Regions from separate parts of the Listeria grandensis genome, predicted to be linked through region 1. Evidence: riboswitches for the same ligand, from Rfam matches in the RefSeq annotation. Region 1 holds a riboswitch; the other holds the start of a gene.

Region 1 (3,409 bases):
CAGCATTTGAATGGCACTGCTGAAGCTGGCTGGTCGTCGCTGATGCTCTCTATTTGGGTGATCGGCGGGGTGCAAATGATGAGTCTAGGCGTTGTCGGTGAATATATTGGGCGGATTTATTCGGAAGTGAAGCAACGCCCAAGATTTATCGTTGAGCAAAATTCGTATCTTAAAGATGGAGAAAAATAAAAGAAAGAAGTCATGGATGAGCGGTCTACTCGTCCATGACTTTTCGCGGTGTGCGTATTCTTTTCCTGGCGCGAATTAATTCTGGCAGTGCACCGGAACCAAGAATGACACCAATGATAATGAGCAGAAAACCGAGCACTTGCATCCAGCTGATCTGTTCATTGAGGAAAAGAGAAGCGCCAATCAATGAGAAAAATGGATTCAGGTTCATAAAAATCGCTGTTTTGGATGGGCCAATCTGTCCGACTGCATAATTATAAATTAGGTTTCCAAATGCGGTTGCAAAGATGGCGGAAGCGAGGAAGAGTAGCCACATCATCCCTGAATGTCCACCCATCTGCGCGAGGCCATTCGGTTCTTCGACGAGGCTCGTACCAAAAAGAAAAACGGAACCGATGAGTAGCATGTAAGCCGTCATGAGGCGTGTATCAAGCGTTCTAGACACACGTTTAATAATAATGAAGCTAAAGCATTGCGACAAAATTGCGATAAATACATAGATGTCTCCGAGTGAGGCGCCGGAAAGTCCCTGTCCGCCAGTGAGTACAATGAGCGACACGCCAAGAAGTCCTGAAATCAAGCCAATCAGTTGCGCGCCAGAGATGATTTCCCGCAAGAAAATTGCCGCTAAAACCGCCGTCAAAATAGGTCCAATCCCTAAAATGAGTCCGCCGTTCGTGCCAGTTGTCATCGTGAGGCCAGACGCTAAAAAATAATGGTGAAGTACGATATTAAATAGGCTTCCCACTGCAATAAACCCAAGTTCCCGCTTTGTCGGTAATCTAAATTTGCCAATCGCGATTAAGAAGATAAAAACGGCAACGGCGGCCGTGAAAATTCGAAAAGACGTCATGGTGATCGGTGGGAAATGCGCGACTAAAACTTTTGTTGCCGTTACGTTCAATCCCCAACTCGCCATAACGAGAACTAATAATAAGTAAAGCGAAGCCGGAGTTTTTCCTTTTTGCATGTGCGTTTTCCTTCTTTCTATGTAGAGGTATTCATAGTTGTAGTATAGCATAAATAAAACCAAGCGGTATGCCTATTGTCCACTTGGTTTTGCTGCTTTATTCGGTTGATTTGCGATCACGCCAGTTCTTTCCGCGAACAACGATAACGTCGCAGGGCGCGTGAGAGGCCACATAATCTGAGACACTACCCAAAATAAATTGCTCGGTTGGAGTTAGCCCAGTGGAGCCGACGAGCACTAAATCGGGATCGAATTTCCCGATCATTTTCTTCACAAAAGTTGTTTTTGGTGTTCCGAATTTGACGAACGTTTCTACATTTTCGATGCCGAGCTGTTCTGCTTCATTCTTATAAATTTCGACGAGGCCTTTGCCGTATTCTTTGGCTTTTTTGGCATATGTTTGCTCATAGTCGATCAATGGCGCGATTCGGCGAACATCCGCGACAAAGCCGATACCGAGTGTTGCTCCATCTTTTTTGGCGATCTGGATACCTCGTTTTAGAGCTTCTTCTGCTTCATTGGAGCCGTCCACACCTACTAAAATCCGATGATAGATTGTCATTTGACTTCCCTTCCTCTCTGGTCTATGTCGGTTTCCCCTTAGTAACACCATACCCATTTTTTCAGTGAATAACGCGTATTTTTTGGAGAATGCGATTTATTTGTGGTACACTTGGGTTGGAAAAACGAATAATTGGATTTGGAATGCGTGTTGTGTTCCGAATTTTATACTGGGGGAGTCTTACTTAAGACCGAGATATGAATATAATTCATGGACCCTTTGAACCTGTTGAGTTAGCACTCGCGTAGGGAAGTATTGGGGAACTTGATGTTACATATCATGACGCCTTTTCTTACGCTATGGTTGGCGCGAGAAAGGGCGTTTTTTTGTATGGAAAAAGGAGGAATTGGAAATGGTACGTTTTTCGGAAAAATTACATGTGGAGAATCGTCAAATTTGGCAACAGAGTAAGGATCATTTGTTTGTGAAGCGATTGGCGGACGGGAGTTTGGAGCGGGAGGCATTTCGATATTATTTGTTGCAGGATCATTATTATTTGACGCATTATGTGAAGGTAATCGCGCTGGGTATTGCGCATGCGGATGATTATGGGGCGATGATAGAGCTCAGTCAGTCGCTGGCTTCTTTGGAGAATTCGGAACTTCGGATGCGGGAAATATTTTATCCAGCGGTGGGGATTGAGATGGCGGATTTGGAAGGGATTGTGCCAAGTCCGGCGGCTTATCATTATACATCTCATATGTATCGGATCGCGGGATCGCAGTCGCTAGGTCGGATTTTGGCGGGAATTTTGCCGTGTTATTGGTTGTACCGGGAAATTGGGGAGCAGTACGCGGGGCAGGTTAGTCCGGATCCGCTATATCAGGCGTGGTTGGCTATTTATCAGGACGCAGAGTATGCGAAAGGGTTGCAACGCCAAGTGGATTTGCTGGATCGGATTGCAAAAACTCTGCCAGACAGCGAGTTGGTGGCGATGCAGGATGATTTTCGGATTAGTAGTTACGCGGAGTTAGCATTTTGGGAAATGGGGTTGCGTCAGGAAACGTGGGGCGAAAGGAGTGATTTGGATGACGAATTGGCAACTTATTGAGGATGTGCGGACGCGAAATCCGCTGGTGCACACGATTACGAATATTGTAGTCGCGAACGATTCGGCGAATGGCTTGCTTGCGATTGGGGCATCTCCGATTATGGCGGCGGCTGTAGAGGAAATGACGGAACTAGGTGAGATGGCTGACGCGGTTGTGATTAATATTGGGACGCTAAATGCCGATTTGGTAGCGGCGATGTTGCTTGTTGGCAAGGCGGCGAACGCTGCTGGAAAACCGGTGATACTAGATCCTGTCGGTGTTGGTGCGACAACGTTTAGACGGGAAACTGTGCGACGTTTACTGGCGGAGATTCAGTTTGCTGTTATCCGCGGGAACATTGGCGAGCTGGCGAGTATCGCGGATGTTCAGTGGCAGTCGCGAGGCGTGGACGCAGGTTTTGGTGACGCCGAACGTGCTGCTGATATTGCGCTAAAAGTGGCGCGAAAACACCGAACGGTAGTTGCGATCAGTGGTGCAGTGGATACGATTTCAGATGGTGAGCGCGTTGTCACCATTCAAAACGGCGATCCACTTTTGCCACAGATTACAGGTTCGGGATGCCTGCTTAGCTGCGTGATTGGCGCTTTTGTTGGCATCACAGAGGACTATTTTGAAGCGACTGTCACAGCATCAGCG
Region 2 (3,409 bases), on a different contig from region 1:
GATCGGACATCGAGGTGTACATTGGTCCAAGTAGCATTAGACCGAAAAAATCCACTGCCGTAACAAACAAAGACGGTTATTGGGAAACCACAGTCCCAGCGTTAGTTACTAATGATAAGATACAACTCCGCTCCAGTGCTGAGGGCGATTATATGGATTCTGCTGTCTATGATGCGATGCCAGCCCCCGAGATCACATCGCAACTTGTATGTGGGGCAACTACAGTTTCGGGCATAGCGACACCTGGATCACGAGTCGATGTTTGGGGGCAAGGCATAAAGCCCATAACAGTTTTAGCAAATAGCTATTCAGGTAGTTGGTCAGTAAGTGTTCCAGCGCTAATGACTGGGAATACTATGCAATTACGTGCCACTGTAGGGACTGTTTATGCAGATTCCAAGATTTATACCATTATGGTAAAGCCGGAGATAACATCCTCCCTTGCAGATGGAGATAATAAGGTAGCAGGAATATCATTAGCTGGCTCAAAAATAGAGGTTTCTGTCATGGCAAAAGGCAAGTTAAAGGAACGTGCGCTTGTTACATCAAATAACAAAGGTGAATGGGACGTTGGTATCCTGCCACTAAACCTCGGAGACACTGTTCAAGTTCGAGAAACATTAGGAACGGATACAGCAGAGTCTGAAATTTATAATGTACTCAAAAAACCGCGTATTACCTCACCTGCCGCAGCTGGTGAAACGACGCTTTCAGGAACTGCTGAGGCATCCGCTACTATTTTATTAACGCAAGACGGCGATAGTACGGTTAAATATCGAACCGTGGCAGACCAAAACGGTAACTGGTCAATACATCAAGACCTCAATGAAAATGTAGTTGGAGGGTGGCTAAAAGCTGGGCATACTGTATCTATTAAAGCAATAACAGACAGTCGCTATGCTAATTCAGATACCTATGTTATCCAGAACAAGCCCGTTATTACATCCCCGCTTACACCTGGTTTAACCAAAATATCAGGGACATCAGCACCAGAAGCACAGGTAGATATTTATATCGGCCAAGGCGCTAGCAGACCTAAAGTAGCTTCGACAACCTCCGATAGTTCAGGGCGTTGGACAACCGACATCCCAGCCTTACTGTCAGGAAATCAGGCACAACTTCGTGCGACAATCACCGTTGTCAAAATCAATGGTCAACCTATTCGTACAACGACTGGACCATTTTATCTTGATTCTGTTGTCTACACCATCACGAATCGTTAAGTAAAAGATAGTACCCCAAAGACACGATAAAACGGATTGTAACATCTCGTTCTGTCGTGTCTTTTTTACTGATCTTCCACAAATAATTTTATAGAAACAAGCTAAATATTTATTTCGGTAAAAATAACTTCGGTGTCGTCTTCATCAGAATCGTTACAACAATTCCTGCCACAACTACTGTTGCAATACAACTCGCCCCATTCATCACAATCGAGAAAATTTGTGCGGACCAGCCTTTAAAAGCGTAAGCGCCCCAGAATAGCACGCCAGCAAGATAATGCCAGAAATACCTCGCAACACCACCAATAATCATCGTTCCCCATGCCCAGCCAATCGCCTTACCAAGCTGTCCCTCTTTTAAATACCCACGCACTTGTACCGCAAAAACACCAGCAAACGCGATAAAGGCAAAGGCCACAACAAATTCAAGAAACCCCTGTAACGGGCTCAAAATATAGGCTTTTCCAGTTACAAAATGAAGCAACCCCCACAGTAAACCTGAAAAACCAGCAGCCCAAAAGCCGCGTCTAATTGCAATGATATACATTGGAATCATGCCAAGCGAAATCGAAAAAGAACTTCCAACATCGAGCGGAATAAAACTGAGCACCATTGCCAATGCTGCAAAAATAGCACATTCTAACAACGTCAATAATCGCGTATTACGCATAAAAAATACCCCTCTCTTTTTTTGGTAAAAAACGTACCGCAGAAGAAAGGAGTCATATCATCTAACTATGTATCAGATACCACTTCATTCGCCACAATCCCTACGCTCGTATTAACGAACAGGTTCAAAGGGTCAGATCTAAAAAAAGATCAATCTCAGCTAAAAGCCCCCCCTGTGGTAACGTCTTATTCATGAATAGATTATACTCTAGATAAATTGGCAACAAACGCTCGCATTTCACTAGTTTTGCGGTCTATCGTTCAAAGAATAATTTCTAATCATGGATATCCAAATAAACGAGCCTAAATTTGTAGTCTAGGCGACTTATTTGTTTATCTGATTTTTATTATAACAGTATTTTTTAGAAAGTCCAGTCCCCTGCTCTTTCCATGCATGCTTATTCGTGATAGAATAGGAGTAATTGCGTTTTTAGCATTCAATATGAAAATTTCAGCTGAATACGCGCGAATTTGGGAGGACGAAAATGTTAACTGTAAATAATGTATCTTTACGTTTTGGCGATAAAAAATTATTTGAAGATGTTTCAATTAAATTCACACCGGGGAACTGCTACGGCTTAATCGGTGCGAATGGTGCTGGTAAATCTACGTTCCTAAAAGTACTATCTGGTGAGCTCGATTCACAGAGCGGAAATGTCCATATTCCAGCTGGCGAACGCCTAACTGTTTTGAAACAAGATCATTTCCAATATGATGAGGAAGTTGTTCTAAAAACTGTTATCCGTGGCCACGATCAGTTGTTCAAAATCATGGAAGAGAAAGATGCCATTTACTCTAAAGAAGATTTCAGTGATGCGGACGGTATTCGTGCTGCGGAACTTGAGGGTGAATTCGCAGAGCTCGACGGTTGGGATGCTGAACCAGAAGCTGCTGTTTTACTTAGCGGCCTTGGTATTACGACAGATCTACATGATAAATTAATGAAAGACCTTACAGGTGGCGACAAAGTGAAAGTTTTGCTAGCACAAGCGCTGTTTGGTAAACCTGATATCTTGCTTCTCGATGAGCCGACCAACCATCTGGACATCAAAGCGATTCACTGGTTAGAAGAGTTCTTGATCAACTTTGAAAATACAGTTATCGTTGTTTCCCATGATCGTCACTTCCTGAATAAAGTATGTACGCATATTGCCGATCTTGATTTCAGCAAAATTAAGCTATACGTCGGTAACTATGATTTCTGGTATGAATCTAGTCAATTGGCACAAACAATGATGGGCGATCGCAATAAGAAGAAAGAAGAGAAAATCAAGGAATTAGAAGCCTTTATCGCACGTTTCTCGGCCAACGCTTCGAAATCAAAACAAGCGACCAGCCGTAAAAAAATGCTCGATAAAATCACGCTTGAGGATATCCAACCTTCTAGTCGTCGTTATCCATTCGTACAGTTCAACCCTGACCGCGAAGTTGGGAACGATCTACTCACCGTTACAAACCTATCAAAAACTATTGATGGCGTGAAAGTTCTGGATAACGTGAGCTTCATTATCAATCGT

Evidence for each region. A riboswitch is a leader RNA that binds a small molecule or an ion and turns the genes downstream of it on or off. The one in region 1 is predicted to bind thiamine pyrophosphate.
Region 2: it holds a riboswitch for thiamine pyrophosphate, as region 1 does, so the genes downstream of both, thiT (energy-coupled thiamine transporter ThiT) here and tenA (thiaminase II) in region 1, are expected to answer to the same signal.

Annotation. Positions count from the first base shown of each region.
Region 1 covers NZ_JAASUG010000009.1:78,422-81,830, reverse strand. The annotation lists gene HCJ54_RS12340 (glycosyltransferase family 2 protein) at 1-189, shown strand, start outside; gene HCJ54_RS12335 (DMT family transporter) at 215-1,159, opposite strand; gene HCJ54_RS12330 (universal stress protein) at 1,257-1,721, opposite strand; TPP riboswitch at 1,883-1,989, shown strand; gene tenA (thiaminase II) at 2,074-2,772, shown strand; gene thiM (hydroxyethylthiazole kinase) at 2,750-3,409, shown strand, end outside.
Region 2 covers NZ_JAASUG010000004.1:9,320-12,728, forward strand. The annotation lists gene HCJ54_RS06580 (hypothetical protein) at 1-1,223, shown strand, start outside; gene thiT (energy-coupled thiamine transporter ThiT) at 1,333-1,893, opposite strand; TPP riboswitch at 1,973-2,076, opposite strand; gene HCJ54_RS06590 (ABC-F family ATP-binding cassette domain-containing protein) at 2,378-3,409, shown strand, end outside.